Regions from separate parts of the [Ruminococcus] lactaris ATCC 29176 genome, predicted to be linked through region 2. Evidence: predicted binding sites of a transcription regulator. Region 2 holds the regulator's gene; each other region holds the start of a gene.
The links. The regulator Rex, encoded in region 2, represses fermentation and respiration genes when NADH is low (regulators of the CRP and FNR family bind a similar motif). The targets are predictions, from matches to a motif close to ATTGTTAANTANTTAACAAT.
Positions count from the first base shown of each region.

Region 1 (11,138 bases), 810 kb from region 2:
TAATGTGCTGAAAGGATCTAATGCTCCTGCAGGGGCAACTGCATGGGTTTATGTAGATCTGGGTGAGACAAAGACCAGCATCATCAACAGCATGACCATGAAATATTTTAATAAAGTTTATCCGACAGCTTCTCAGATCCAGGTTTCTAACGATCATGAAAACTGGATCACAGTAAAATTTCTGTCAAAGAATGCAGGACTTACAAACCAGACAGATACTTATGAGACAGAGACACCATTGTCTGTCAGATATGTCAGACTTCTCTTTACTGAAATCAACAGCCAGGCAGCAGGAAATGCGATCGGTCTGAAAGAGTTTGAGATTTATGGTATTCAGAGCGAAGCAAAGTATCAGGTTGAGGCAGCAGAAGCTGTAGAGGGAATTACGGTAGACAAAGGAACAGAAGCAGCAGATCTGAATCTTCCGAAACTTGTCAGTGTACAGTTGAAGCGTAACGGCTCTGAAACTGCAAAGACAGTGCAGATGCCGGTTGTATGGAATACAGAGAATTATAATGCAGCGGCAGATGGTGTCTATACACTGGAAGGAATCATTTCATTAAATGGAACAGTTCAGAACACTGCGGATGTAAAGGTACAGGTTGCCGTGACAGTAGGAAGCGGACAGGCAGCACCGGATAAGACAGAGCTTGCGGCAGCAATCGCGGCAGCAGAAGAAATTGACCGGACACTTTATACAAAGACTACGGCAGCAGAATTTGTAGCAGCTTATGAGAGTGCAGTAGCCGTCAATGAGTCAGAAGATGCAGATCAGGCTGCGATTGATGAGGCAAAAGAGGCTCTGCTCGCAAAGAAAGATGCATTATTATTAAAGATTACGACAGAAAAAGAAAATCTTTCCCTTAATAAGCCGGTAACGGTTTCGGGAACGACTAACGGAAGAAAAGAGAACTGTGTAGACGGGGATGACAGTACGAAGTGGGACAGCAATCTGATCAAAGGAAGTAACGCTACCGATACGAAAGCATGGGTAGTGATCGACCTGGGAGAGGATTCAGCAAACCTGATCGATAAGATCACTGCAAAATACTTTAATAAAGTTTATCCAACGCAGTATGAGATCCAGGTATCAGATGATAATGAAAACTGGACAACCGTAAAAGCTCTTTCTAAAGAAGCAGGACTGACCGGACAGACGGATGTGGTTGAATTTGAGCAGCCGGTAGCCGGCAGATATGTAAGATTTTATTTTACAGAACTGAACAGTGAAGCTTATGGTGACGGCATCGGAATCAATGAGATCACAGTAGAAGGAAGAAAGATCAATGAGACAGCAGCAGTGACAGGAGTTCCGGCACTGAATCAGATTGAAGTAGCGAAAGGAACGACAGCAGAGGAGATCCGTGATCAGCTTCCGGCAACGGTCACTGTAAAAGTAACAGTAGACGGAGTAACCGAACCAGTTGATGTAGTCCTTCCGGTTCAGTGGGATCTTTCAGCATATTCCGGTGAAAAGGATGCAACCTATACACTTCAGGGAACACTTGTAACGCAGGGAACGATTGCAGAGGCAGCAGAACTTCCGGCGGAAGTGACTGTAAAAGTTGGAACAGGCGAAGAAGTGGTAGTCAATAAAGAAACACTCAGAACAGTACTGGAAGCACTGGAAGAAAAAGATCTGTCAGGATATACAGAAGAGTCCGTTGCGGCATTGCAGGCAGCGTTACAGACAGCAGAGGCAGTGCTGGCAGATGAGAGTGCAGATCAGGCAGCAGTAGATCAGGCACTTGCAGCATTGCAGGCGGCAAAAGAGGGATTGAAAGTAAAAGACAATTCAGGCAAAGACGATTCGGGCAAAGACGATCCTGGTAAAAATGATCCGGGCAAGAACGATCCGGATAAAAATGATCCAGGCAAGAATGATCCGGGAAAAAATGATCCGGGATCAGATCAGCCGGCTGCAGATGTTCCGTCCAATGGAACAACCGGAAATGATGCTCAGACTTCCGGTAAGGGAGATGCAGGACAGAAAAATACAGCAGTGAAGACCGGAGACAGCAGTTCCGGTGTGTATGCGGAATTGATGCTTCTGAGTCTTGCAATGGGTTGTGCAGGAATTTATCTGAAGAAAAAAGAGAAAAACAGATAAAGCAGCAGAAAATTTAAGAAATGCACAGAAAAGGCAGTGGCGGGAAAAATCCCGCTGCTGTTTTTTTGACGGCTTGGGGGTGCTGCCGGGGAACTTTAAGCTTATGTGGTTCAATAAAGTCAATGGAAATAACTATTGTAAGAAAAAAATAGAGTGCGATCCATTTTTTACTTGACAAATACAGAGAATAAGAGCTAATATATCCATGGAGAAAATTTATTTTTAGGAGGGATTATTTATGAAAATGCTGAAAAAAGCAGCAAGTATTGTACTTGCATCAGCAATGGTTGTTTCACTGGCAGCCTGCGGAAGTAGTAATGACAAAGGTTCATCAGCAGATACTGATACATTTAAGATTGGTGGAATCGGACCTACAACAGGAGATAATGCAATTTACGGAACAGCGGTAAAGAACGGAATCCAGCTTGCAGTAGACGAGATTAATGCAGCAGGAGGAATTAATGGAAAGCAGATTGAGTATAAGTTTGAGGATGACCAGTCCGATGCTGAAAAATCTGTCAATGCTTACAATACTCTGAAAGACTGGGGTATGCAGATGCTGATCGGTACGACAACATCTACACCTTGTACAGCAGTAGTTGAAGAGTCACATAACGATAATCTGTTCCAGTTGACACCGTCTGCTACAGCAGTAGAGAGTATCCAGTATGATAATGCATTCCGTATGTGCTTCTCAGACCCGAACCAGGGTAGTGCATCAGCCGACTATATTGCTGATAATAACCTGGCTAAAAAGGTAGCAGTTATCTACAACAGTTCCGATACTTATTCTTCAGGAATCTATCAGAACTTTGTTACAGAGGCAGAGAAAAAAGGCCTTGAAGTAGTAGCAGCAAAGGCATTTACAGCAGATAATAAGACTGATTTCTCAGTACAGATTCAGAAGGCAAAAGATGCCGGAGCAGAGCTGGTATTCCTTCCGATCTATTATCAGGAGGCATCCCTGATCCTTGCACAGGCAAATAAAGCAGGTTTTTCACCGAAGTGGTTCGGATGTGACGGAATGGACGGTATTCTGGATCTTGAAGGATTTGATGCTTCACTGGCAGAGAACCTGATGTTCCTGACACCATTTACAGCCAATGCTACAGATGATGCAACTCAGAAGTTCGTGGCTGATTTCAAGGACGCATTTGGTGATACACCAATCCAGTTTGCAGCAGATGCTTATGACTGTGTTTATGCAATCAAGGCAGCAGCAGAGAAAGAGAATATTACACCGGATATGAGTGCTTCTGATATTTGTGATGCACTGAAAAAAGGCATGACAGAGATCACTTATGATGGTCTTACAGGAAAGAGTATCACCTGGAGCGAGGACGGAGAGCCTACAAAAGATCCAACCGTTGTTGTAGTACAGAACGGAGAGTATCAGGTACTCGAGGCAAAATAAAAGATCAGTAAGAGAAGGTTGTCGGCAGGAAAAAGCCGTAGACAGATCATAGAAAAATGAACGAAAAAGAGAAGGTGGGAGAACGATTGATTGTTCTCCTGCCTCCTCTTTTTATACCCAGATATGCAAGAAGACCTGCCAACTGGCAGGTCTTCTGTATGGAGAGGCTCAAAGGATAACTTAACTTCTGATATTCATTCTGATCTTACAGATATCCTCTCTTCTCAAGAGTATTCAGGATGTTACGTCCTTCTTCTGTACCTTCGATGATTCGTCTTGCTCTTACGCTGTCTCCGATATTGACGATCTCGATATTCTGATCATCTTCAAAGGCATTTTTTACCTGCTGGAGAACCGGATTCTCGGCTTTCATACCCAGGCAGACAAATCCATAATCAAATGGAAGTTCTTTCAGTTCTCCGTCGGCTTCTACAAGGAAGTTGTCCGGACGGACTTCTTTCAGTGCTGTATTCGGCATCTGATGTACGCCGTATTTCTTCATTAATGTACCCATATCAACTTTGGATACCGGATCAATTCCATTTCCGATGATCGGCATCATCTCTACGATGCTGACATCTGCTCCGCGTGGAGCGAAAAATTCAACAACATCAAGACCGACAGCTCCACCACCGATAACAACCACTTTCTTTCCTGTCAGGTCAGTCGGATAGTCGTTGACATGATTGATCATGGTCAGGATAGAAGCAACTTTTCCGCCTTCTTTGTCAATGTTCTCATGCAGTCCCGGGATTGGTGGGAGCAGCGGTGAAGAACCGGTTGCGTTGACAATGATATTTGGCTTCAGGTTCTTGATAAAGTCAACATTTGCATCTGTATTTGTAAATGCAAAGAGATTTTTCAGGTTATTTGTGCGGTGGATCATATAATTCGGGAAGTCAGCAAGACGTTTCTTGTCCGGAATCTTTGAGATCTCTGCTGCAAGACCGCCAAGGTATGGTTTCTTCTCGAGAAGGAAGGTTGTACATCCGACTTCAGCGGCTGTGCAGGCAGCTTCCATTCCGGCAGTTCCACCACCGATAACAACTACGTTACAAGGTTTATTAACTTTTAATTTCTTATATCCTTCTCCGTCCGGTACATTCGGATTTACAGTACAGCGGATCGGACGGTTGATTCCGATACGGTTTCCGGCACATCCGATATTACAGGAAATACATTTACGGATATCACAAACATCCCCAAATTCTACTTTATTTACCCAGTCAGGATCAGCGATCAGTCCACGTCCCATACCGATCAGATCAGCATCACCTCTTGCAAGAATATCTTCAGCAACATGTGGGTCACGAATATTTCCCATTGTTACACATGGTTTTCCGAAACGCTCTTTTACAGCCTTTGCCATGTAAGAACGCCATCCATCCGGGAAGTGGTTGGCATCGATCTGATACTGAATTGAACCGTTCAGGCCACAGGATACATCGATTACGTCTACTTCTTTTTCAAGATATTTCAGATATTCCAAAGAATCTTCCAGTGTATTTCCACCTTCCATAAATTCGTCAGCACTGATACGGAGGAAGATTGGGAAGAATGGTCCGACCTGTCTTCTTACTTCTTCAATGACCAGGCGTGCGAATCTTGCACGGTTTTCAAGAGAACCGCCAAATTCGTCTGTTCTCTTATTTGTGATCGGTGAGAGGAACTGGCTTAACAGATAAGAATGTCCTCCGTGGATCTCTACAGTATCAAATCCGGCGATCTGAGCCCGCTTTGCTGCTTCCCCATATTTCTTTACGATTCGCATGATCTCATCTTTAGAAAGTGGACGAGGAATCTCTCCACCGGCTTTGGACGGAATATCAGAAGCGGATACCGGCTGCATATTTGTTCTTGCAGACTGTGCGGAAGCTCCTGCGTGATTGATCTGGATACCGATACATGCACCATGCTTGTGAACCGTCTCTGTCAGTTTGAAAAGACGAGGCAGGTAATTATCGTGGTCGATACGGAGCTGAGTGGTTCCGTTAGAACCTTCCGGAGAATCGACGCTGGCATTTTCTACCATAATAAGTCCTACACCGCCTTTGGCTCTCTGTTCATAATAATTAATATGGAGGAAACTCATTTCTCCACTGGATTCTCCGTAGTTCGTTCCCATTGGAGTCATCATGATACGGTTCTTCATTGTCATACGGCGAACTGTAAAAGGTTCAAAGATATGCTGATACTCTTTTTTCATAATTAGTAATCTCCTGAATTAAAATAGTGAATGAATAAATCTTGTTATAAATGTTGATTGTAAACTGCCATGAGAGGTTGCTTGACATTTGCTTAACAATCTGTTTTACAACCTGTATTATAGAAAAAAATAAAATATAAAACAAATACATATTTTCGGCAAAATTAATAGATATTATCTATGAATTGTGATATTTTATACAAAGAGGGAAAATCAGGAAGACGGAGGAAATACGGAAATGAATCTGAATCAGTTGCATTATTTTGCCAAACTTGCAGAAGTAGAACATTATACAAAGGCAGCAGAAGAACTGTCTATTTCACAGCCGAGTCTGAGTCATGCGGTCAGTTCTCTTGAGAAAGAGATCGGAACAAAGCTATTTGAAAAGCAGGGACGTGGTGTGGTTCTGACAAAGTATGGGAAGATCTTTAAAGAATATGTAGATGAGGCAATCCATTCGCTGGATACCGGGGTGAAAAAAGTACAGAGCATGACCGGACAGACAGAAGGTGTGGTGGAGCTGGCTTATATTTATACCCTTGGCAGTGGATTTGTACCGAGGCTGGTAGGAGATTTCCTGCGAACTCATGAGGAGCTGAAAGTAAAATTCCGGTTTACAGTAGGAAATACTTCAGAGATCATCCAGGGATTAAAAGAAGACCGGTTTGATATTGGTTTCTGTTCCATGGCAGAGCGGGAAGGGGAGATTGGTTTTACTCCGGTGGGGAGAGAAAAATTAGTGGTTGTTGTACCAAAGGGGCATCCTCTTTCTTATGAAAGAGCTGTAGATCTGGAGCAGGCTGCCACATATCCACAGATTTTTTATACACCGAACAGCGGATTGAGACCAGTGGTGGACCGGATGTTTGAGCAGGCAAAGCTGAATCCCAAGATTGCTTATGAAATTGAAGAAGACGGTTCTATGGCAGGACTTGTGGCAGAGAATTTCGGGATTGCCATTATGCCGGAGATCCCCATCTTATCCCAGTTGGACGTGGATGTTGTTCCTTTGCGTAACCAGGATCAGCAACGCTATATTTATATGGCACAGGGGAAGGAAAAGTACCATCCACCGCTGGTACAAAAGTTTGCAGAGTATGTAAAAAGGCGGGGAATGTAAGAAAATCCCAGGGCATCCTGGAAAAATATCAGAGAATAGATCGTTGGAAGAAGGGAAGGAACCTCACAGAGAAGTTCCTTCTTTTTTTATAAAGGAAATAAAATTGCGGACAGCAGGGATCTGATAATGCCCCCGCAGGTAGGCGAGATATACAGTATGATGGAGTGTGACATCACTTAAATGCAGCTTTTCTAATTTGAAGTGATCCAGGATCGCAACATCCGCAACAAGGGCAATCCCAAAATCTTCTGCAACAAGAGAGGCAATGGCGTTTTCATCCGGGGATTCACAGATGATATTCGGATGGAGTGTATAGGAAGTATAAGTCCGGCTGGTAAAGCGTCCAAGACCGGAAGTACGATCATAACCGATGAGCGGGTAATGTTCCAGATCATGGATGGAAACCTGCTCTTTTTTTGAAAGCGGGTGGCCAACAGGGGTGATGATGATCATTTCCTGGTTCAGGATAGGGACGAACTGGATGTCTGGTTCATCTTCTACATAAGATCCGAAAATGACATCATACTTTTCATTTTTTAATCCACGGATCATCTCTCCGGTATGGCTCTGATGGAAATTAAAGGTTACGTCTTTATTTTTCTGTGTACTGAGAAATCTGCGTACTGTATGGGGAATATAGTGTGCGGCAAGCGGAAAGACATAACCGATATCCACATGACCGGCATTCCCGGACAGTTTCTTCATATGCTTCTGGGCAAGCCGGACTTCATCAAGAATCCGGTCGGCATGCTCTAAAAAAAGTTTCCCATATTTGGTAAGGGTGACGGTACGCCCCTTTCGTTCAAAGAGGATGATACCAAGCTCCTCTTCCAGTACTGCGATGGAACGGCTTAAGCTGGGCTGTGAAATAGACAGCTCGGCTGCAGCCAGGCGGAAGTGCTGGTGGCGGGCAACGGTCTGAAAATAGAGAATCTGATTGAGTGTCATAGGGAGTCTCCTTTCTTTTCATACAGTAGTGGTCTGTTAGTAGAAGTATACTATAACTGATAGCAAAAAGCTATTAAAAATAAAAAAAAGATATATTAGAAGTATTGGAAAAATGCTCGTATAATAGGAGGCAGAGAGGTTGTTTGATAATTAACAAACTACATACCGCAGGAAGCGGTGAAAAAATTATCATTCATATTAATATTAAAAGATGGCAGAGGGCTATCAGATTTAAAAGGAGAGAAAAATCATGGCAGAGAGAATCACAGGACACACAGAATTAATCGGACTTATGGCTTACCCGATCAGACATTCAAGTTCACCGGCAATGCATAATGAAGCATTTGCAACACTTGGTCTTGATTATGCTTACCTTGCATTTGAAGTTGACAACAGCACACTGGAAGATGCGATCAAAGGACTTCGTGCTTTAAAGATGGTAGGATCTAACGTTTCTATGCCAAATAAGACAGTAGTTGGACAGTATCTGGACGAACTGTCACCGGCAGCAGAGATGTGTGGAGCAGTTAATACAATCGTAAATGATAACGGAAAACTGATCGGACATATCACAGACGGAATCGGATTTATGCAGGCATTAAAGGATAATGATATTGATGTGATCGGAAAGAAAATGACGATCTGCGGAGCAGGCGGAGCTGCAACAGCAATCGAAATCCAGGCAGCACTTGACGGAGTAAAAGAAATCTCCATCTTCAATATCCATGATAAGTTCTGGGATAATGCAGTAGAGACTGTAAAGAAGATCAATGAAAAGACAGAGTGCAAAGCTACATTATATGATTTAGATGATAAAGAGAAATTAAAAGAAGAGATGGATTCTTCTTACCTGTTTGTAAACGGAACAGGTGTTGGAATGAAGCCGTTAGAGGATCTGTCAGTTGTTCCTGACAAGTCATTCTTCCGTCCGGAACTGATCGTTGTTGATGTACCATATTCTCCACTTGAGACAAAGATGCGTAAGATGGCAAAAGAAGCTGGATGCAAGACAATGAACGGACTTGGAATGATGCTGTTCCAGGGAGCTGCTGCATTCAAGCTCTGGACAGGAAAAGAGATGCCGATCGACCACATGAAGGAAGTCCTGAACATCAGATATGATGACTAAGGATCAGAAAGAGAATTGAGAGGGAATCATCATTATGAATAAGAAATATATGCCAAGTGCATTGATTTTGTATTTAAATTATTTTATCCATGGTATTGGCTGTTCCATTCTGGGACAGGCTGTTATAAAAGAAGCTCTTGCCGCATCCTGGGGTGTAGAGGCAATGGCGATCACTGCAATCTCAGCGGCATTAGGACTCGGACGTCTGATCGCCCTGCCGTTTGCAGGTCCGTTATCTGACAAACTGGGACGCCGCATTTCTACTGCAATCGGAAGTGGTTCTTATGCAATCTACCTGATCGGTCTTGCACTTGCATTTAATGCAGGAACAAATGGTGGATATACGATCGCTTATGTATGTGCGATCATCGGAGGTATTGCAAACTCCTTCCTGGATACAGGAATTTATCCGGCAGTTGCAGAGATCATCTACAAAGCACCGGGTGTTGCTACAATGGGAATTAAATTTTTCATTGCCATCGCACAGATGATCCTTCCGTTTGTATTGGGAGCAACTGTTGCTACAACAGCTACAGGACTGGTTTCCTATAATATGCTGTTTTATATCTGCGGTGTTATTTATGTAGTACTGCTTGTACTGGTTATGCTTTTCCCACTTCCTGATGCAGATCAGAAAGCAGCAGGAAAGAAGGAAGGTCTGATCGACAGCTTAAAACATACTCATTTCTCTATCGAGTCTGTAGCTATGATCCTGATCGGATTTACCTGCACGGGAACATTCCAGTTATGGCTTAACTGTGCACAGAACTTTGCAAAAGAGAATGTAGGCTGGGCTGATCCGTCCATCATGCAGACATATTATTCAGCAGGAACACTGATCGCACTGGTTGTGACAGCACTGCTGACAAGAAAGATCAAAGATGTACGTTTTATCGTGGCATATCCGGTGATCTGCCTGGCAACACTGATCGTTGTACTGGTAGGACAGAGCAAGCCGCTGATGATCGCAGGAGCATTTATCATCGGATGGGCAGGAGCAGGCGGACTGCTTCAGATCGCAACTTCTGTATGCAATATGCTTTTCCCGAAGATCAAGGGAACGATCACAGCTCTGATTATGATCGCATCCTCACTTTGTAACTACACGATCCTTACAGCAGCAGCAAAGATGCAGCCATCCCAGGTTATGGTAATGAACATTGTTCTTACAGCAGTAGGCGTGGCACTGGGACTTTTTGTAAATGTAAGATATGGTGTACTTCTGAAAAATGCAGAGGAAGCATAAATAAGAAAATTGTAAAAATGAAACCTGTACCGGAGCAGAACGACCGGTGCGGGTTCCCCTCCAAAGAAGTCATAGAAAGGAATAGTATTATGAATACTGTAAAAGTAAGAAATATTGAAATTGGTGCAGGAATCCCGAAAATCTGTGTACCGATCGTTGGGGTAACAAGAGAAGAAATCCTTGCAGCAGCAGAAACTATCAAATCTACAAAGGCCGATGTTGTTGAGTGGCGTGTAGACTGGTATGAAGATATTTTCGATTTTGCAAAGACAGAAGAGACAATGAAAGCTCTTCGTGAGGTACTTGGTGAGACTCCGATCCTGTTCACATTCCGTACATCCAAAGAAGGCGGAGAGAAATCCATTGAGACAGAAACTTATGTAGAACTGAATCAGAATGCGGCAAAAACAGGACTGGTTGACCTTGTAGACGTAGAAGCGTTTACAGGAGATGATGCGGTGAAAGCAGTTGTTGAGACAGCACATGCAAATGGTGTAAAAGTCATTGCTTCTAATCACGATTTCCATAAGACTCCTGCAAAGGACGAAATCGTATCCCGTTTAAGAAAAATGCAGGAATTAGGAGCAGATATTCCAAAGATCGCTGTAATGCCTCAGAATAAGAAAGATGTTCTGACACTTCTTTCTGCTACAGAGGAAATGGCATCAGAATATGCAGACCGTCCGATCATTACAATGTCCATGTCAGGAACCGGTGTGATCAGTCGTCTTTGCGGTGAAGTATTCGGTTCAGCACTGACATTTGGAGCAGTTGGAAAAGTATCCGCTCCGGGACAGATGGGAATTGAAGATTTGACAACAGTTCTTGGCCTGCTTCATAAGAGTCTGTAAGGATCAGGATTTATAAAACAGCATTCGAATTATTACTGGGAGGAGAGAAAATGACAGGGATGAACAACAGAGAGACATTTCTGAAGACAGAGCCGGAGATGGATATCACGCAGT
Region 1 covers NZ_CP102292.1:599,275-610,412, forward strand. The annotation lists gene NQ541_RS02900 (beta-N-acetylglucosaminidase domain-containing protein) at 1-2,110, shown strand, start outside; gene NQ541_RS02905 (ABC transporter substrate-binding protein) at 2,349-3,524, shown strand; gene NQ541_RS02910 (oxidoreductase) at 3,730-5,730, opposite strand; gene NQ541_RS02915 (LysR family transcriptional regulator) at 5,969-6,850, shown strand; gene NQ541_RS02920 (LysR family transcriptional regulator) at 6,914-7,798, opposite strand; gene NQ541_RS02925 (shikimate dehydrogenase) at 8,049-8,927, shown strand; gene NQ541_RS02930 (MFS transporter) at 8,962-10,173, shown strand; gene aroD (type I 3-dehydroquinate dehydratase) at 10,263-11,024, shown strand; gene NQ541_RS02940 (alpha/beta hydrolase) at 11,075-11,138, shown strand, end outside.
Region 1: NQ541_RS02925 (shikimate dehydrogenase) is a predicted target of Rex. The motif match lies at 7,937-7,956, and genes of this name have one in related genera.

Region 2 (11,138 bases):
GCAAGAACTCAGATGAATGAGACCGGTCTTTTAAAGCAGCAGTTGGAGGGACAGATCAACGTCTTAAAAGAACAGATCAATACAGCTCGGATGAACGATGAGCATTATGGACATCGTGCAGGAGTGATCCATACAGAAATTGAGTCCAGGACGGCAAAGAAAAAAGAACTGGAAAAAGAAAAGCAGAATGTTCTGGAAAAGCTGGAAAAGGCACGTGGGACTGATGCACAGGCCAGGCAGAAGTTGATTGATACGCAGTCTTTGATCGCTGAATATACAGATGAGATCGAGCAGTGCAAAAAAGAGATCATGGAGCTGCTTGGAAGTCGTGCATCAACGACTGCAAAGATGCAGCATTTCGATACGACAAGAGAACAGATTCAGACAAGAAAAGCAGTTATTGCCAGAGGATTGCTGGAAGTTGCAACCGAGGCAGAAGAACAGAATCTGATCCTGAAAAAGCATGAAGAAGAACTGCAGGCAGTTCAGAAAGAAATAGCAGAGTGTAATGCAAAGATTTCAGAGAATGAACGGGAACTTGAACGGTTACAGAAAGAGCTGCGTGAAAAGCAGGAAAAACTGAAAATCGGCCAGACCGCTTATCACAGAGAGTCGTCCAGGCTGGAATCCCTGAAAAATATTACAGAACGCTACGATGGCTACGGCAACAGTATCCGGAAGGTGATGGCAAAGAAAGAGCAGGAACCGGGGCTGATCGGAGTTGTTGCAGATATCATCAAGGTAGAGCAAGAATATGAGATTGCGATTGAAACTGCACTTGGCGGCAGTATTCAGAATATTGTAACCGACAATGAGAATACTGCAAAGAGGATGATCGAATTTCTGAAAAGGAATAAGTTCGGGCGGGCAACGTTTCTCCCACTTACCAGTATGCGGGGAAGTGGAGGAATCCGCAATGCAGAGGCCTTAAGAGAACCGGGAGTGATCGGACTTGCGAATACACTGGTTCATGTAGAAAGCAGATTTAGCGGACTTGCGGAACAGCTTCTTGGAAAAACTATCGTGGTCGATCAGATTGACCATGGAATCGCAATCGCAAGAAAGTATCGTCAGACACTCAGACTGGTGACTCTTGAAGGGGAACTGATCAATCCGGGCGGCTCCATGACCGGAGGTGCATTTAAAAATTCCAGCAATCTGCTGAGCCGACGCCGGGAGATAGAAGAATTTGAAAAGACGGTAGTGATGCTGAAGACAGAGATGGATACTTTGGAAGAAGAAGTACGCAAGGTGAAAGATCTGAGAGCCGGAATCTACAGCTCTACGGATGAGATCCAGCAGACGCTCCGGAAGGCTTCTGTTGTGGAGACGACTGCGAGGATGAATGTTGAGCAGACGCAGTTAAAGCAGTTAGAGGCCAAGCAGAAATATGACGGTTATCAGAAAGAACAGGAAAGTCTGCTGCAGGAACTTCAGGAGATTACGGATAATGAGGATTCGATCCAGATGGAATTAGAGACCTCTGAAAATATGGAGAAGGAGTTGAATGAAAAGATCAGTCAGCTTCAGATCCGGTTAGAACAGACAAAAAAAGAAGAGGGATCACAACTGAAGCAGACAGAGGAAGTACATCTTTCACTTGCAAGTCTGGAGCAGCAGGATAACTTTATTTTGGAAAATATGATCCGTATTGAGGAAGAAATCCAGAAGTTCTGCAATGAACTGGAAGAACTTGGTGAAAGCCGGGGAAATGCATCTGAGGAGATCCGGGAAAAAGAAGAAAAGATCCGGGAATTACAGCAGACCATTGAAGAGTCGAAAGAGCTGTTTGAGGAGATCAGGCAGGAGATTCACGGTCAGACTTCAAAGAGAGAAGAACTGAATCAGAAGAATAAAGATTTTCTGAGGCTCCGTGAAGATTTGTCAAAGCATATTGCAGATCTTGATAAAGAGACGTTCCGTCTGAACAGTCAGAAAGAGGGATATGAAGAAGCATCTGAAAAGCAGATGAATTATATGTGGGAAGAATACGAACTCACCTATAATCATGCGATGGAGCTTCGGAATGAAAAGCTGACCGATCTGGCAGAGATGAAGCGGCAGATCCAGGTTTTGAAAAATGAGATCCGTAAACTTGGTACAGTTAATGTAAATGCGATCGAAGACTATAAAAATGTGTCGGAGAGATATACTTTCCTCAAAGGGCAGCATGATGATCTGGTAGAGGCTGAAGCATCACTTGTGCAGATTATCGAGGAACTGGATACTGCAATGCGGAAGCAGTTTACCGAGCAGTTTGCAAGAATCGCAAAAGAATTTAATGAGGTATTCCGTCAGTTATTCGGAGGAGGAAAAGGTACACTGGAGCTGATGGAGGACGAGGATATTCTGGAGGCGGGGATCAGGATCATTGCCCAGCCACCGGGAAAGAAGCTGCAGAATATGATGCAGCTTTCAGGAGGCGAAAAAGCACTGACGGCGATTTCGCTGTTATTTGCAATCCAGAATCTGAAACCGTCACCGTTCTGTCTGCTGGATGAGATTGAGGCGGCACTGGATGATAATAATGTAGACCGGTATGCACAGTATCTTCATAAACTTACGAAGCATACGCAGTTTATTGTTATCACGCACAGAAGAGGAACCATGGCGGCAGCAGACCGTCTGTATGGTATTACGATGCAGGAAAAGGGAGTATCTACGCTGGTATCGGTAGATCTTCTGGAAGACCAACTGGAGAAGTAGGAGGCAGAAATGGGAGAAGAAAAGAAAGGATTTTTCAGGCGACTGGTATCCGGGCTTACAAAGACCAGGGATAATATCGTATCAGGAATGGACAGTATTTTTCATGGATTTTCCAGGATTGATGACGATTTTTATGAAGAACTGGAAGAAACCCTGATCATGGGGGATCTTGGCGTACGGGCGACTATGGATATCATAGAAGATCTGAAAGAAAAAGTAAAAGAACAGCATATAAAAGAGCCGTTGGAATGCAGGCAGCTTCTGATCGACAGTATCCGGGAGCAGATGGATGTAGGTGAGACAGCGTATGAGTTTGAAAACCGGACATCTGTAGTATTTGTGATCGGAGTGAATGGTGTAGGAAAGACAACCACGATCGGAAAGCTTGCAGGAAAGCTGAAAGATCAGAATAAAAAAGTAATTCTTGCAGCAGCAGATACATTCCGTGCAGCAGCAGGAGAACAGCTCAGGGAATGGGCGAACCGTGCCGGTGTTGAAATGATCGGCGGGCAGGAAGGTGCAGATCCTGCGTCAGTTGTCTATGATGCGGTAGCAGCCGCAAAAGCAAGAAAAGCGGATGTACTTTTGTGTGATACAGCAGGCAGACTGCATAATAAGAAAAATCTTATGGAAGAGTTAAAGAAGATCAACCGGGTAATCGACAGAGAATATCCGGATGCTTTTCGTGAGACACTAGTCGTATTAGATGCCACGACGGGACAGAATGCTCTGGCACAGGCAAAAGAATTTAATGAAGTGACAGACATTACAGGAATCGTTCTTACGAAAATGGATGGAACTGCAAAGGGTGGAATTGCTGTAGCGATTCAGGCAGAACTGGGTATCCCGGTAAAATATATCGGAGTTGGTGAGACAATCGATGATCTGCAGAAGTTTGATTCGGAAGAGTTTGTAAAGGCACTGTTCTACAGGGAGGAAGAAAAAAATGATGACATTGGAGAAATTTGAAGAAGCAAGTGAACTTGTCAAGAAAGTGACAAATCCTACAAAGCTGGTTTTCAGTGAGTATCTCAGCACGCAGACGGGAGCAAAAGTATATCTGAAACCGGAAAATATGCAGCATACAGGAGCATACAAGATCAGGGGAGCTTACTATAAGATCAGTACGCTGACAGAGGAAGAACGGAACAGAGGACTGATTACAGCTTCTGCCGGCAACCATGCACAGGGAGTTGCATTTGCAGCAAGAGAATTTGGATGCAAGGCAACGATTGTTATGCCGACAGTTACACCTTTAATCAAGGTAAACAGAACCAAGAGCTATGGGGCAGAAGTTGTACTTCATGGGGATGTATACGATGATGCATATCAGTATGCCTGCAAGCTTGCAGAAGAAAATGGCTACACATTTGTGCATCCGTTTAATGATCTGGATGTCGCTACCGGTCAGGGATCGATTGCAATGGAGATCGTACAGGAACTTCCGACAGTTGATTATATTCTTGTCCCGATCGGTGGCGGTGGTCTGATCACCGGAGTTTCAACACTTGCAAAGATGCTGAATCCGAAGATCAAAGTGATCGGAGTTGAACCTGCAGGGGCAGCCAGCATGACAGCAGCACTGAAAGCAGGGGAAGTTGTAGAACTTGATTCTGCCAATACGATTGCAGACGGAACGGCTGTAAAGGAAGTCGGAGATCAGAATCTGCCGTATGTTCAGGAAAATGTAGATGATATTCTTCTGGTAGAAGATGATGAGCTGATCGGAGCATTTCTGGATATGGTTGAGAATCATAAAATGATCGTAGAAAATTCGGGCCTTCTTTCTGTGGCAGCACTGAAGCAGCTTGACTGTAAAGGAAAGAAAGTTGTCTGTGTACTGAGTGGAGGAAATATGGATGTGATTACCATGTCCTCCATCGTTCAGCATGGACTGATCCAGAGAGACCGTATTTTCTCCGTATCCGTGCTTCTTCCGGATAAGCCGGGTGAGCTTGCACGCGTGGCAGAGACGATCGCAAATGTCCAGGGTAATATTATCAAACTTGAGCATAATCAGTTTGTAAGTACGAATCGAAACGCAGCGGTAGAACTTCGTATCACCATGGAAGCATTTGGAACAGACCATAAGAAGAAGATTCTTGAAGCACTGGATGAAAATGGATTCAGACCAAAGACAATCAGTGCGAAATTATATTAAAAGTCAGGAAGGACAGATTCCTGATCCTTAAACTCTTCAGTTAAAGAGCAACAGAAAGTACAATCTGACAGTTAGATGCAGACAGCAGAAAGAGGGAAACAGAAAAATGGAAAGAAAAAAGCCAGAAGCAGGAGAAAAATATCGTCATTTTAAAGGTGGTATTTATGAGATACTGCATTGTGCCATATCGACAGAGACGAGAGAAGAAATGGTTGTCTATGTAGCGGTGAACAGAACAAAGGGAAAAGTTTTTGTGAGCAGACTGGTGAATTTTATGAGTCCATTAATCCGGGAACAGGCAGATGAGTGGGGACAGAAATATCGTTTTGAAAAGATAGAAGAAGTTGCTCCGATTTGTGAATCCGAGGCACTGCAGGATGATATGACGATGATTCTGGAATTTCTGGATCTTGAAAAAAATGAAGAAAAACTGGAATATCTGAAAAAGCACAGGCTTGTACTGAGCGAACGATTTCTGACGGCGGCTGCAGAAAGTCTGGAATATGCAGAACGTGAAGAATCTTTGGAAGAACGGTATGCAGGGCTGGTTCGGTTTCTGCAGATGAAGAGCAGATATGAGAGCGGGAGATTAAGGTAGAAAATTTGTAGTTGTTGGGGTGATACGCTTGTAAATCAGAAAGCTTCTTTGTGGCGAAGCGGACGCGGAAAGCAGGGACATTCCTTCGCGGTGCAGGCCCGCTTTACCTCAGCCCGTTGACCGTTTGTAACTCGAAAGTGGAAATCTTCGTGCAATGGCACTCGATTTACTTTCTCTAACAAACGCTGCAAAGTGTCTTCGGAACGCTCCCTGCTAATGCACCTGCTCAGGAATACCCTGCTTTCCGCTGGTAGTCACAGTAAGAAGTTTTTTTCTGACTCCACAGCGTAGTCACTCAACAATGCAAATTTAAAAAGAATAGAAAAAAGCCGGATGGCTATTGACTAAGATACTCGATCGTAAAGATGTCGGGGGCAAAAGCCCCCGACTTTGATGCCTACGGATTGCTCCGTGCTACGCACTTCCACAATCCTACCCAATATTCGCATATCGTGGGATTATCATCCCACTTTTATGCTCATATCGGGGCGGAGCCTAAGGTCTTTCACCCACCTATGAGCAAGCTCATGTGGGCTTAGACCTTTTGACCCTGGCATCTCGTAAATATTGTATTTACTATTTGATGGAGCATTTATCTTCGTCGATAGCCATCCGGCTCTTTATTTCTTATTGGAATTTCGTCTTTGTTGGGAGAAAATGTTCTGGTATGAGGGAAAATTTTCTGATTTGAAAAGCCTAATATCCACCCTTGCTGTTGCGTGAGCAGTGCATTGACAAGGAGCGTTCCGAAGACACTTTGCCCAACTTGTTAAGGAACGTAAACAGGAGTGCCTCTGCACGAGTGTTTCCACATTCCTGTTACAAGTTGTCAACGGGCTGAGGTAAAGCGGGTCCTGCACTGCGATGCAACAGCAAGGGCGGATATGGACGCTCTTCTGTCAAAAAGCCTTCCTGATACCGAATCATTTTCACCCCAACAAATACAAATTTATTACACGTCCTCCGCCAACTCTTCCCACCGCTCGTACAAGGCTTCCAGCTTTTCCTCATTTTCAGCCCGCTCGGTAGAAAGTTTCTGACATTCGATGGAGTTGGAGTAAATTTCTTCTTTTGTCAGTTCTTCATCGATTACGGTATTTCGTTCTTCCAGCTTTGCAATTTCTTCTTCTGTCTTTTTCAGATCGTTTTTGCGTTTCCGCTCTTTTGCCTGCTGCTCTTTCTGCTCCTGCCAGCTCAATTTGGATTCTGTCTGATTGTCGGAAGAAGATTCCGAGGGAGCAATACCGGCAGATACGGCAGGGGCAGATGCGTATGCCCGGGTCAGTTCTTCTTTCTTTTCAAGATAGTAGTCATAGTTTCCGATATAATTTACAAAAGTCTGATTGACAAGCTCCAAAATGCGGGAACAGGTCTGATTAATAAAATACCGGTCATGGGAGACATAAAGAACCGTTCCGCTGTAGTTGTTCAGGGCTTCTTCCAGGATTTCCTTGGAGGTAATATCCAGATGGTTGGTAGGTTCATCGAGAATCAGGAAATTTGCCTCGGACAGCATCAGCTTTGCGAGGGATACACGTCCTTTTTCGCCACCGCTGAGTGTACGGATTTGTTTAAAGACTTCCTCCCCGGTAAACTGAAATGCAGCAAGTGTATTGCGGATCTGCGTATGAGTCAGGGATGGGTAGTCATCGGAAATTTCATCGAAAATCGTCTTTTCATCATGAAGGACGTGATGTTCCTGATCGTAATATCCGATTTTGACTTTTGATCCAAGCGTGAAAGATCCCTCGTCTGCAGAGACTACTTGGTTGATAATTTTTAACAGGGTAGTTTTTCCTGTACCATTATCACCAATGATGGCAACGTGTTCCCCGCGATGGATCTCAAAGCTGATATCCTGAAAAAGTTGCTGGCTGTCAAAGCGTTTGGACAGATGTTCAACTGTCAGGACGTCCGATCCGCTGATACAGGACGGCTCAAGAGAAAAGTGCATTTCGCGGACGCTTTCAACGGGCTTTTCAACAGGAGTGATACGGTCCAACATTTTTTCCCGGCTTTCAGCCCGCTTGATGGATTTCTCCCGGTTGAAAGAACGAAGTTTCTCGATGACTGCCTGCTGATGCTTTATTTCACGCTGCTGGTTCATGTATTCTTTCAGGCGGGCATCACGGATCTGTTGCTTTTTCGCTGCATAGGCTTTGTAGTTTCCCATATACATACGAATATGAGCCTGATCGACCTCAATGACTTTTGTTACGACACGGTTCAGAAAATACCGGTCATGGGAAACAATCAATACGGCTCCTGAATAATTTAAAAGATACGTTTCCAACCATGCAATGGAACTAAGATCCAGATGGTTGGTCGGCTCGTCCAGTAAGAGGATATCAGGGCTTGTCAGAAGCAGTTTTCCAAGAGAGACTCGTGTCTTCTGACCTCCTGAGAGGGTATCGGTCTGCTTGGAAAAATCATCCTCTGTAAATCCAAGCCCCTTCAGGACACCAGTGATTTCACTTTCACAGGCATAGCCATTTTTGGCCTCATATTCAGACTGAAGCCGGTTGTATGTATCCAGCCGGTTTTTCAGATCTTCCCCGGTTAAGGATTTCAGTTCCTGCTCGATGGAACGAAGCTGGGCTTCCATTGCAAAGATATCGGCTTTTGCACTTTTTACTTCCTCATAGATTGTATTGCCGGATGTCAGATCCTGACGCTGTGCAAGATAACCGAGAGTCTTCCCTTTGGCAAGAATAACATCGCCACCGTCCAGGGGTTCCTCCCCGATGATCATTTTCAGAATCGTAGATTTCCCGGCACCATTGATCCCGACAAGAGCTGCCTTCTCCCGGTCTTCAATATGAAAAGAACCGTCGCAGACAATGGTATGTTCGCCGAATGCTTTATTCAGATTGTGACAGGCTAAAATCATAATCAATAAACTCCTTATATCATAGTTCTTATTTTAAAATGGCTCTTCATTATTATAAAACTCCAAGTATCTATTATATCGAAAATAGCCGAAAATACAAGAAGTAGGAAAGTAAAGTTTGACAGAAGTTTAACTATTCTATATAATGTTGGGTAGATTATGATGTGGAGGGCAATGGAAGTGGAACAAAGAAAAATATCACGTGCCGTAATTTCCAGGCTTCCAAGATATTATAGATATTTGGGAGACCTGCTTGAAGCGGGTGTAGAGAGGATCTCATCCAATGACCTGAGTAAAAAGATGCAGGTAACAGCATCCCAGATCCGGCAGGATCTGAACAATTTCGGTGGATTTGGACAGCAGGGATATGGATATAATGTAAAGTACCTTTATACGGAGATTGGAAAGATACTGGGACTGGATAAGGATCATAACTTTATTATTATCGGTGCCGGTAATCTTGGACAGGCACTGGCAAATTATGCATCATTTGAACGGAATGGATTTATTTTAAAAAGTTTATTTGATGTGAATCCGCGTCTTGAGGGAGTGACGATCCGGGGAATCCCTGTCAGAATGCTGGATGAACTGGAAGGATACCTGCAGGAAAATGATATTGAGATTGCAGCTCTTACACTTCCCAAGTCAAAAGCGGAGGAAGTAGCGGATGTCCTGGTAGCGAATGGGATCAAGGCCATTTGGAATTTTGCACATACGGATCTTACACTTCCCAAGGATGTCATTGTGGAGAGTGTACATCTTGCTGACAGTCTGATGAAATTGTCTTATAATATCAGCCAGCACAATGAAATTCAAAAATAGCAGAGGACTGCTGCGGGTATGGTCATAGCTGGACCGGTCCGCAGCAGTTTGTCTTTAAAAGAAAGGGGACTGCTCATGAGATATTTACCGGACGGAGAACAGATGAAGAAAGCAGATCAGTATACGATCCAGCAGATCGGTGTACCTTCTGTGGTTCTTATGGAGAGGGCAGCATTAAAAATTGTTGAAGTACTGGAAGAAAAGAAAAAGGATTTAAGGCGACCACTGATCGTATGCGGCAGTGGAAATAATGGCGGAGATGGATTTGCTGTGGCAAGACTTCTGGCTGAAAAGGGCTGCCATGTGGATGTGCTTTTTACGGGAAGAGAAAGCTCTATGACGGAAGAATGCAGATTGCAGGCTCAGATCGACAAAAATCTCGGGATTAATTTGTTTACAGAAATCCCCGAGAAAGAGTATACTGTGATCATTGATGCAATTTTTGGCGTTGGTCTGTGCAGAGAAGTTGCAGGACACTACAGAGATGTGATCGGATGGATGAACCGGCAGACGGCACAGAAGGTTGCAGTGGATATTCCATCAGGAATCTGTTCTGCTACAGGAAAGGTGCTTGGTATTGCATTTCAGGCGGAACTGACAGTATCTATGGCATGTCAGAAGCGTGGCTGTGCTTTGTATCCGGGACAGATCTGTGCGGGAGAGGTTGTTCCGGTAACGATCGGGATTGATCCCGAGTACTTTTTTGAACAGAAAAGTGTCTGCATGACCTATGATAAAAAGGAGCTGGGAAATCTGCTGCCGGAAAGAAAAGAGGATTCGCATAAGGGCAGTTTTGGCAGAGTCCTTATGATCACCGGCAGTCCGGGAATGGCAGGAGCAGCTTATCTTTCAGCTACAGCAGCGTATACGGTTGGTGCCGGACTTGTCCAGATCTATACAGCAGAAGAGAACAGGCAGGTACTTCAGGGACTTCTTCCAGAGGCGATCATTTCCTGCTATAGAGAGTATGATGAAGAGAAACTGGATCAACTGATCGGGTGGGCAGATGTCATCTGTATCGGCTGTGGATTAGGACAAAGCAGTAGATCAGAAAAGATTTTGCTGCATACAATAGAGAAAGCAAAGTGTTCCTGCGTGATTGATGCAGATGGACTGAACCTTCTTGCAGGAAGGAAAGATCTGTATAAAAAACTTGGGAAAAATATGATCCTCACCCCTCATATGAAAGAAATGTCCCGGCTGACAGGAATCTCTGTATCAGAAATTGTAGAACGGCGGTTTGAAGTACTTCACCGGTTTACCGAGGAATCCCCGTGTATCTGTGTCTTAAAAGACAGCAGGACGATAGTTGCCCAGAAAGACAGGCAGAACTTCCTTAATCTGGCAGGCAATGCAGCCATGGCAAAAGGCGGTTCGGGAGATGTGCTTGCGGGTGTGATCACCGGACTTCTCGCACAGGGAATGGATGGATTTCAAAGTGCAGTGACAGGCGTTTTTCTGCATGCCTGTGGTGGAGATGAGGCAAGGGATAAAAAAGGTGGTTACAGTGTTCTCGCAAGGGATCTGATCCATGGAATACAGGTAGCGATGAAGAAAGCAAAGGAGTGTAACTAAATGAAGAAATACAGCAGAGTTTGTGCATATATCGATTTGGATGCCATTGCATATAATATGGAGCAGATGAAAAAGCGGATTGGCGAAGACGGAAAACTGATCGCAGTCATCAAGACCGACGGATATGGTCATGGGGCAGTTCCGCTGGCGAAAATGTTTGAAGAGATGCCATATATCTGGGGCTATGCTGTTGCATGTATGGGAGAGGCGGGTGTCCTGCGTGAACAGGGGATCAAAAAGCCGATTCTGGTACTGGGATGTGTCTTCCCGGACGAATACGAGGAGATGGTAGAAAAAGAGATTCGTGCTGCGGTTTATACTGAAGAAATGGCACGGGGAATGTCAGAGGCTGCACAAAGACTTGGAAAGACTGCGTATTTTCATAT
Region 2 covers NZ_CP102292.1:1,408,918-1,420,055, reverse strand. The annotation lists gene smc (chromosome segregation protein SMC) at 1-2,706, shown strand, start outside; gene ftsY (signal recognition particle-docking protein FtsY) at 2,716-3,675, shown strand; gene ilvA (threonine ammonia-lyase) at 3,653-4,867, shown strand; gene NQ541_RS06705 (DUF1653 domain-containing protein) at 4,974-5,465, shown strand; gene abc-f (ribosomal protection-like ABC-F family protein) at 6,418-8,355, opposite strand; gene NQ541_RS06695 (redox-sensing transcriptional repressor Rex) at 8,536-9,177, shown strand; gene NQ541_RS06690 (bifunctional ADP-dependent NAD(P)H-hydrate dehydratase/NAD(P)H-hydrate epimerase) at 9,253-10,752, shown strand; gene alr (alanine racemase) at 10,753-11,138, shown strand, end outside.

Region 3 (11,138 bases), 1.1 Mb from region 2:
TGCTCCTTTATTAATGATCATCGGAACATTGGCAAAGGTCTCTACATTATTAAGAACCGTCGGCTTTCCAAACAGACCCTGTTCCACCGTCCTTGGCGGTTTGACACGCGGCATACCTCTTTTTCCCTCAATGGACGCAGTCAATGCACTTCCTTCTCCGCAGACAAATGCTCCTGCACCGCGATTAATATGTAGGCGAAATGAAAAATCTGTTCCTAAAATATGATCGCCTAAAAGACCGCTTTCCTCTGCCTGTGAAATTGCCCGTTTCAAACGGCTGATCGCCAGCGGATATTCCGCTCTCACGTAAATATAACCTTCTCTGGCTCCTACCGCATAAGCCCCGATCATCATTCCTTCGATCATCTTATGCGGATCTCCTTCCATAATACTCCGGTCCATAAATGCTCCCGGATCTCCCTCATCACCGTTACAGACTACATAGCGGGTCTTTTCTTCCTGACGGGCTACCTGTGACCATTTATATCCCGTTGGGAATCCACCGCCTCCTCTTCCTCTTAAATTGGATGCTGAAATCTCTTCCACCACTTCCTGCGGTGTCATCTCAAACAGGACTTTCTCTAATGCCTCATATCCTCCGGTGGAAATGTATTCTTCTATATGTTCTGCATCAATATGTCCACAGTTTTTCAGTACATTTCTCGTCTGCTTTTTATAAAACGGGATTTCTTCCTGCTTTTTATACTCAATCCCATCCTGCTTAAATAAAAGATGACGGATAACATCTCCCTTTTCGATCGTTCTGTGGAAAATCTCATTGCAGTCTTCCGGCTTTACTTTTGTATAAAGGATTCCTGCCGGTTCGATCCGCATCAGCGGTCCCATTTCACAGAATCCGTGACATCCGCTTTTCTTCACTTCCAACGGGCCACTACCATGAGCAATCTCCGGTCCAAATTCCACGTCAATATCCGGATTTTCTTCTGCAAGTTCGCTCATCCGCCTGTATATCTCACCTGATCCGCCTGCCAGACACCCGGTTCCTGCACAGATCAAAATCCTGCAACGGCTGTCGCTGATCTTTTTTGCCGCCTCTTCACGAATCTGATGAAGTATTTCTCTGCTCGTAATTTTTTCCATACTTATTCCGCTCCTCTCAATTCGTGAATCAGTTCTGCCGCAGCATCCGGGGTCATTCCCGGATAAACCTTATCATTTACTGTCAGAACCGGAGCAAGTCCGCACGCTCCAAGACAGGAAACTGTCTCCAGTGTAAATAACATATCGTCCGTTGTCGCCTTTTCTTCTGAAAGTCCAAGTTCACTATAAAGCCGTTCCAAAATCGGAATTGACTTTCTGACATGACAGGCAGTTCCATTACAGACTTTAATAATGTACTTTCCCTTTGGTTCAAAAGAGAAGTTTTCATAAAATGTTGCCACACTGTATGCCTTTGCTTCATTGATCCCAAGTTTCTTCGCCACATACCTCAGAAGTTCCGGTGGAAGATACCGATATTCACTCTGAATGTCCTGAATGATCGGAATCAGTGAAGCCGGTTCAAGTCCATGCTGCGAAATGATCTCATCTGCTTTTTTATAGTAGGTTTGATCTAACATATAGCTCCTCCTTCAATATTTTTGTGCAGTTCTTATTATACTTTGATAATTTTCTATCAATTTGTTTTTATTATAGGTTATTTTATATGATTAATCAATAAACATCGCCCTTCAAATGTCTATTTTTAACAATTTTAGTTTTCCTTTCCACTCTTTATTTTCTTAATTTTCCCTTTATTTCCAATAAAAAATGGGCTTTACTTTTTTCTGATTTCTTGCTTATTTTTTTATATATATTGTCTTTTAGTTCCGAATCTGACAAAGAATCACTATTTTAGTTCTTAATAAAATCATAAGGAAGTTTAATTTTCTTTTATAAATTAAACATAATTTGGACACATTTTATGATTATACTAAATGTCAGATAGTTGATTAACAACTATCTCCCCCCTCATAAAGTGATGGCATCCCGGCAGACCCGGGGTGTCAGACTTTAACTCTCATTCCTTTAGATAACTATAAAAAACCGAAAACCCGTTGGCCGAAAGGTCAGCGGGTTTTCTCCGTTCTTATCACTCTTGTCTCATCCTCACTCTTATCTCATACAGATAAAAAGGTTCTGTCTGGAAGACTATCTTTCCGGTACTTCCATGACAGAACCTTTTCATTTCATCTGATTTTTCAGACTGACTTTCTATTCTTAGACTGATCCCGGAAACAGGGCTGTGGAGATCTTCTCCATATCAGAATCACTGATTCCGTACTGACCATCAGAATCTTTTGTTACAGCAATTTCGATCGTCGTTGTATCACCATATGTATTACCATCGATCGACTTCTGCATACTCTGGATCAGCAGATCCTGGAACATACTTGCATCCGCCTGGCTTACATCCTGTCCCTGATCCATCATCTCCTGTGCAACTGCAGTTGAATTATCTTCCAGAGTCTGATATACATCAGACGGAGTTACCTCGATCGTTACTGTAAAATTGCCATCCTTATCTTCCTTGGCTTCTTTTACTTCGTATTTTGCAAGATTATCAATCTTTACAAGCATATCCTTGTATTCCTGCTTTTCTTCCTCTGTAAAATCTCCCAGAGCTTCCAGTCCGCTCAGCTCTGTATCGACCTGCTCGTCTAATGTATCCTCAATCTCTGCCTTTGCATCCTTTTCTGAAATACCGCGGGCTTTCGCATACTCGTCATATTTCTGCTTATAATTAGCATCCATTACGCCTCTTACATAAGCTTCTGCATCAAACTTCGTTGCTCCACCGCATGCGGTTGCACTTATTACAAAAATGAAGGTCAGCATAAGTGCAAGAACTTTTTTCATTTTTCCTCTGTTCATAAACTTTTTCTCCTTTTTTATTTGAACCCTCTGCGGAGGTTCCCACTCTCCACATAGATCCATCAGTTACGTGATAAGTTTATCATTTTTTACTTAGATTATCAAGTTTTTCTAATTTCTTAATGAGATATTTATATTTTTTCTGTTTGTTTTAGAATTTACTCATATTTTTGACACACATTTTGTCTATACTAATACTCAGATAGTTGATGAACAACTATCTCCCCCTCATAAAGTATGGCACAGGAAGTGCCAGCACTTTACTCTCATTCCTTTAGATAACTATAAAAACCACGAAAACCCTCACAGCCGATGCTGTGAGGGTTTTCACTGTCCCCATATCTGCCCTGTCTGCCTTTCGAGCAAATAGAGAGCAGATTTTCGGGTTCTGATTTTGCTTTCGTGTCTGTGTCCGTTCCATTAAAAACTTCCCTGCGGTGTATCGGCTTCGCCCCTGACCACTGACTTCGCTGCTTCATATCACTTTAAGCATTTTCACTTCCTATTGATCATTCCATATACTAATAAACCACCACCTGCTATACCTCCAAAAATCAAAATCAGAGTACAGACATTTGCATTCACACAAATATGATTTGTCCAATCAGAAAAATGAGTGGAAAGTATTGTTAATTGCTTTTTATGTTCCGCGAAATATGCATACACATCATTTGTAAATGCCATCCAGATACAACTTATGATTAAAATGGTTCCTGCTTTTATCCATCCATTTACCGGAAGATACCTTGCCACCCAAAACACAAGCCATACTCCCGCCATAAGAATAAATGCAGCTATATAACCAGCTCTCATTCCCTCTCTATCTCCCGAATGATTACATACTTCAAAAATCGTAAGAAAAAGCCACAGGGTATCCCATGCCAATGTAATTAACGCCTTTTTATCAGACAAAATCGGGGGCAATGTTATATTCCTGATTACCAACGGGAAAAATACAACAGTGAGGTTGCTGATATTATCCATAAGGAACTCGCTCAGACGCTGTAAAACCAAAGTGTCCGGGAGAGTATATTTCTGTACCAAATCCCTTGTAACAATCGTTTCGTAGACCTCGTTGATATAGTTTGTTCTGTCTTTTTCGGTTCTATAAGCATAGGAACCTGCCAAACCGCCCTTGATAGCATACTCATCAAAGAGCTTATCTTTGTCACTAATATCATCATAATATTGGCAATATTCCTGAAAGCTGAAAGGAAACACATGAATTTCAATATAGCGTCCGGTAAACAGAGTTGCCAGATCTGCACTCAACAGGAAAGCATCAGAGCCTGTTACATAGATGTCGTATTTTCCCTTAGAGTACAGGCTGTTGATTGCCAGCTCAAACTTGGGACACATCTGAACCTCGTCTACAAACAGGTAGTTCGTTTTGCCTTCCTGATAATGTTCTTCCACATAGGCGTGTAAGGCATGGTATTCCTTGATTTCTTCACCCGCTTTCAAAAATTGAAATTTTTTCATTTCTCGAAACCGCTTCGCTGTACTTATTATACTGTCTGCTAATAGTATATGCAAGATGTCACTTTCAAAAACACAATTTTTTTTATTTTTTGAAAGCGGAAACTCAAGTTTTAGTATAATTGACAAATTAAATGGGATATGCTAACTTAGTATTAAGCATTACTTACATATAAAACGTTGCAATTATGGATGTTGTATGGGGAATATTATTAAGTTTATGTTATAGAAAGATTTTTTATGAAAAAGAAAATAATTGCAATGCTTACGGTGATTTGTTTATTATCAATGCTATTTTCAATATCTACTTTTGCATCAGATATAGATACAGTTCAATCTGAAAATCATCACTTTACTCAAGATGAAATGAGCAAACTGGTTGAACAGAATATTATATATCAAGAAGAGATTCCAGTTCAACTAACAGACACTAAAGCTAGAACTGTTGTTGAAGCTACAGTACGATTTAGGGTTCATTATGATAATACTAATGGATTAGCTTTTTCTACAGAAGTAATAGCTGTTGTAGGTGGTGGTACTTTTACAAAAACTGCACTTGTTACCATACCCTAAATATTGGAGGCATTTATGAGTGATTATAAAGAAATTTTAACTTCGGACCGTGTGTATAAAAAATACAAGTCTATCATCCCTGATACAAATGTATCTATTGATGACATCATACAAAAATTGTCATATTTTTATAAAATTTCAAAGGATACTTCTGAAAAGGGTAAGAAAATATTAGAATATTATAATGAAGTTGGATCTGTATATTCAATAGAACCTCCAATACCTCAGGATCTGATGAAGGTGATGAATGTTCCTGTGACATTGATGTACGTTAATCCTGCCACGAATCAATTTATACTAAGTGGTCAGTCAGAAAAATTCACTGAAAAAATTACGGCAGAAATCGTATTACTACGAGGATTGACAAAAGCGGAACATAATAGTAAAGAATTAGTATTTCATTATGTGGATACGATTAATCATTATTATAATTGAAGAAATATTCTCTTTACCAACACTCAATAGCCACCTTATATGTAAATGACAAAAAGTAACCGTCGCCCCGGGCAGCATATCTCCCTGCTCTCCTGGGATTACGGTTACTTTTTATGTAAATAAACTTATCACTTTTTATCTTCGTTCTTCCATCCACTCCAGCAGATCAGAAAATACCTGCTCTCGATCCGTCTCATTGAGCAGTTCATGCCTGTCTCCTGCATACAGTCTTAGGCTTACATCCTGAATCCCCGCTGCCTGATAGATCTCATAAACTTTTCTGACACCTTTTCCAAAATTACCTACAGGATCATCAGCTCCTGCCGTAAAAAGGATTGGCAGACTCTTCGGGATCATATAGATGCTTTCCTTCTTTTCCATCGCCATCATCCCCGTAAACATCCCGTAATACGCATTTACAGTGAACATAAAGGAGCAAAGGGGATCTGACACATACTCTTCCAGACGCTGCGGGTCACTGGTCACCCAGTCTGCTCTCGTCTGAGGATGCCTGTATTTTTTATTGAAAGCTCCAACCGCCATGCGGTCTACCAGTCTGCTCCGGTAATGCCAGCCGCGGAATGCAGCCATAAAACGGCACAGCCTTCTTCCTGATACAAGTGTATGATACGGCTTATCCGCAACTACTCCCATAAAGATCGCTCCGGCAAGTCCATTTCCATACATCTGCACATACTGCCGCAACAGACTTGATCCCATGCTATGTCCCAGCATAAAATACGGAACATCGGGATACTTCTTTGCTGTCCGCTGACGCAGAGTATGCATATCACCGATCAGACATGCATTCGCATACTTTTCATTGAAAAATCCATACTCTGACTTGCTCTGCACAGACTTGCCATGACCCAGATGGTCATTCCCGACTACATAATATCCGTGACTGCACAGAAATTCAGCAAACTCATCATATCTTTTAATGTATTCTACCATCCCGTGACACAACTGAACGACCGCCTTCACTTCTCCTGCCGGCTTCCATTCTATTGTATGGATCTCAGTATTACCATCCTTCGACGGAAAATAAAATTCATCTCTCATGATCTAATCATTACCTGTCATCTAATTTAATATACTCACGATACGGTGCAAGTGGTTTATACGCCGGTCGTATGATCTTATCTACATTCTTAAGCTCTTCCAGTCTGTGAGCACTCCATCCTACGATACGTGCCGCTGCAAAGATCGGCGTATACAATGCCGGCGGAAGATCCAGCATACTGTAAACCAGTCCGCTGTAAAAGTCCACATTGGCATTAACACCTTTATACATCTTACGCTTCTCACCAATGATCTCCGGTGCCATATGCTCTACTTTTTCATACAGTGCATATTCTGCCTCATGACCTTTCTCAACTGCAAGCTGCTTTACAAAACGCTTGAAGATCTCGGCACGGGGATCGGAAATGGAATAAACCGCATGGCCCATTCCATAGATCAGACCTTTTTTATCAAAGGCTTGCTTATCCAGCAGTGCCTCCAGATAAGCACGGATCTGATCATCATCGCCCCAGTCCGTCAGTACAGACTTCATATCCTCAAACATCTGCGTTACTTTGATGTTCGCTCCGCCATGCTTCGGACCTTTCAGGGATGCCATTGCCGCAGCGATGGTAGAATAAGTATCCGTACCTGAAGAGGTAACCACATGCGTCGTAAAGGTCGAGTTATTACCACCGCCATGATCCATGTGAAGTACCAGCGCCATATCAAGAATCTCTGCCTCTAACTCTGTATACTTTCTGTCCTCACGGAGCATCATCAGGATATTCTCTGCTGTGGAAAGCTTCGGATCCGGTGCATAGATATAAAGATCCTCTCCCATCCTGTAATTATATGCGTGATAACCGTAAACCATCAGCATCGGGAACTGGCTGATCAGGTTCAGACACTGACGCAGCACGTTCGGAATACTTGTATCATCCGCTTTCTCATCATAAGAATAAAGCTGAAGGATACTCCTCGTGATGCTGTTCATCATGTCACGGCTCGGTGCTTTCATGATAACATCACGCACAAAATTCGGAGGAAGCATACGGCGGTCAGCCATCATCTCCTGAAAGTGAGCCAGCTCTTCTTTATTCGGAAGTTCTCCGAACAGAAGTAAATATGCGGTCTCTTCATATCCCGGGTGCTTTGCATCAAGGAAACCTTTGACCAGATCCTTGATATTATAACCTCTATAATACAGGTTTCCTTCGCATGGAACGGATATACCATCCACGATCTTTGATGCACATACATCCGAAATATTCGTCAATCCGGCAAGTACACCCTTACCATTTAAATCACGAAGTCCTCTTTTTACTTCATACTTTGTATAAAGTTCTTTTTCAATCGCATTGTTCTTCTCACATTTGAGTGCAAGTTCTTCAATCTCAGGAGTGATGTCGAAAAATATGCTGTTAATATCTTTTGCCACGTACGTATTCCTCCTTCTCTCTGTCTCTTTTCCATGTATGACCTTTTTATTATACTAAAATAAGTCTTTTTATACAATTAACTGACTATTAAATCTTTATGAAATCATCAGCCTGAAAATTTTAGAAACGACATTCTGACAGCAGATCTGCCAGCTTCGCAAATTCTTCAAGGGTCAGTGCTTCACCCCTGATAGAAGCTCCACGCCCCAACGCTTCGATCGCAGCTTCTATTTCTTCCTTTGTATAGTCCAGTTCCGGTGAATTTTTCAGTCCGTTGGCAAGCGTTTTTCTTCTCTGATTAAAAGAAGCCCGGATCAGACGGAACATCAGCTTTTCATCCTTCACTGTGACTGGAGGATTTTCATAACGCTCCAGCCGGATCACCGCAGAACCGACTTTCGGCCTTGGCATAAAGCAGTTCGGAGGTACATTTGCCACAATATATGGCTTTGCGTAATATTGCACAGCAAGCGATAATGCACCATAATCTTTCGTCCCCGGACCGACCTGCATCCGGTCTGCCACTTCTTTCTGCACCATAACTGTAATGCTTTTGATCGGCACATGATTCTCAAACAAGCCCATAATGATCGGTGTCGTGATGTAATACGGAAGATTGGCAACGACCTTGATCGGCTTTCCTCCATTTTCTTCCTCTGCCAGTTTTGCGATATCGACTTTCAGTACATCATGATTGATGACCCGCACATTTTCATACTCTGAAAGGGTATCCTCCAGAATCGGGATCAGTGCCTTATCTATCTCTACCGCGATCACCTTTTTTGCCGCACAGGCAAGGTACTGGGTCATCGTTCCGATTCCGGGACCGATCTCCAGCACAACATCATCTTTTGTGATTTCTGCTGAACCGATGATCTTATCCAGTACATGCGTATCGATCAGAAAATTCTGTCCGAATTTTTTCTGAAATACAAAATTATATTTTTGCAGAACTTCAATTGTATTCTGCGGATTTCCAAGAGTTGGCTCTTTCATTTTCTCTCCTTTATTCAATGACCTGCTCTTTCAGCAGCCTGCTTTCATTGATCTGATAAAGCTGCTTTGCATTTTCCTCTGTCTGCCGGATGACTTCCTCCGCAGAGATCCCTTTCAATTCTGCAATTTTCTCTGCCACATAGGAAATGTAAAGCGAACAGTTTCTTTTGCCACGAAATGGTTCCGGGGCAAGATATGGGCAGTCCGTCTCAAGCACAATGGATTCTAACGGGATCTCTTTGACAGTTTCTTTTAGTTTCTTTGCATTCTTAAAAGTTACCACACCACCGACTCCGATGAAGTAACCCATTTTCACATACTCCTGTGCCATCTCCGGTGAATAGGAGTAGCAGTGGATCACTCCATTCAGATCTTTGCCGTATTTTTTCATGATCTCCATTGTATCTGCTGCCGCCTCCCGGCTGTGGATCATGACCGGTAACTTCTTTTCCCCTGCCAGTTCCAGTTGCCGGATAAACCAGTATTTCTGGAGATCATGTCCTTCTTTATCCCAGTAATAATCCAGTCCGATCTCTCCGATGGCAACGATCTTTTTTCTGTCGGCAAGTTCAGACATTCTCGCAAAATTCTCTTCATTTAAGTCACCCACTTCGTCCGGATGAACCCCCACCGATCCATAGAGAAACGGATATTTTTCTGTCAGTTCGAGAATTTTATCCCAGGATGCAACGGCTGCTGCTGCATCTACGATCATCCCAACACCGCCTGCTTTCATTCCCGAAAGAAGTTCTTCCCGGTCTGCATCAAACTGCTCATCATCATAATGTGCATGCGTATCAAATATCATCGCTGTCTTCTCCTAAATAAAATACTTTGTAGAACATTTCCAGTGATTCAAACAACTCTTCTTTTGTCTTCTGCAATTCCTTGATCTTCAGCACACTGCCGATCTCATCAAAAGTAAAATCATCTTCTTTATGATCGACCTTCAGCTCTAAATTTCCATTTTCATCATAGACAACCATCAGGATTCCGCCCACATCTGCCGTATAAAGCACGCACATGATCTGCAGTTCCTGCTTCACTTCTTCCGGAAGAGAATTAAATTCCGGGTTCAGATAAAATTTTCTCTCATATGCACTTGCCGCACATAATACCATTTCTTCATCCATTCCTGCTACTCCTTTTCTTTGAATATCCGTCTGGTTCTTCTCCCCGGTATCCCGCCATTCCTTTTTACTGTGTCCCTTTGCTGTATCCTGCTGTTTTCTTCGGATCATCACATTTTACACGTATCCGTACACGCCTCGCACAGAGACCTCGCCGGCGTAGACTTCTTCGATCGTTCCATCTTCTTTCCGCACGATCAGTTCACCGGTCTTGTTAATTCCGAGTGCATGGGCAACATATTGCTCTTTCGCTCCAAGGATCATGACATCCCGGTCTTTATTTACGAGCAGTTCACTATACTTCTCCATCAGTTGTGACAGATCTCCCGTCTCCATGAAAAGAGCATAATTCTCTTCCAGTCGCTTCATAATGGCAGCGATCAGAGGGGCTCTTTTCACCTTATGTCCGCACTCCAACCGCAGGGAAGTCGCACGCTCCCGGATCTCCTCAGGGAAATCCGTCAGATTGACATTGATCCCTACTCCGACTGTTACATGATTGATATAATCGATCTGCGTACTCATCTCAGTCAGGATTCCGACCAGTTTCTTACCATGAATGATAATATCATTGGGCCACTTGATCTGAATCTGCTGCTCTCCGCACACATCTTTGCAGTCCATAATTCCCTCTGCCACGCTGCACGCCATAACCAGCGTCAGCATGGGAGCCTGGTTCGGAGTGATCTGCGGTCTTAATAAGATCGACATGGAAATACTTTCTCCTGCCGGTGAATCCCATGACCTTCCCCGCCTGCCTCTTCCGGCTGTCTGCCTGTCAGCAACTGCCAGAGTGCCTTCCACTGCTCCCTCATCTCCCAGTTGCTTGATCCGCAGATTCGTAGAATCGACTTCATCATAATAAACAATATTTTTCCCGGCCCACTTTGTATCCATCAGGCTTTCCAGTTCTTCCTTCGTCATCACATCCGGGCTGTCTATGATCCGGTATCCCTTATTCCGTACCGCTTCTACCTCATATCCTTCTTCCTGGAGCTGACGGATCACTTTCCATACTGCCGTCCTGGATACTCCAAATTTTTCACATAACTGCTGACCGGAAATATATCCGTCTGCCTCCCGGAGCATTTTTAAGATTTGTGCTTTCATTTTTACTTCCTCACAGACCATCTGCTTTTTTCAACAAAGATTCGCTATTCCTTATTCAAATGTGCCTGACACCACATAAGTGTCAGGCACATTATGA
Region 3 covers NZ_CP102292.1:2,508,848-2,519,985, forward strand. The annotation lists gene nuoF (NADH-quinone oxidoreductase subunit NuoF) at 1-1,101, opposite strand, end outside; gene NQ541_RS11710 (complex I 24 kDa subunit family protein) at 1,104-1,580, opposite strand; gene NQ541_RS11715 (hypothetical protein) at 2,221-2,874, opposite strand; gene NQ541_RS12995 (ATP-binding protein) at 3,370-4,356, opposite strand; gene NQ541_RS11725 (hypothetical protein) at 4,594-4,926, shown strand; gene NQ541_RS11730 (hypothetical protein) at 4,942-5,361, shown strand; gene NQ541_RS11735 (alpha/beta fold hydrolase) at 5,497-6,423, opposite strand; gene NQ541_RS11740 (citrate/2-methylcitrate synthase) at 6,434-7,804, opposite strand; gene rsmA (16S rRNA (adenine(1518)-N(6)/adenine(1519)-N(6))-dimethyltransferase RsmA) at 7,926-8,801, opposite strand; gene NQ541_RS11750 (TatD family hydrolase) at 8,812-9,609, opposite strand; gene NQ541_RS11755 (DUF6145 family protein) at 9,599-9,934, opposite strand; gene NQ541_RS11760 (biotin--[acetyl-CoA-carboxylase] ligase) at 10,049-11,041, opposite strand.
Region 3: NQ541_RS11710 (complex I 24 kDa subunit family protein) is a predicted target of Rex. The motif match lies at 1,622-1,641, and genes of this name have one in related genera.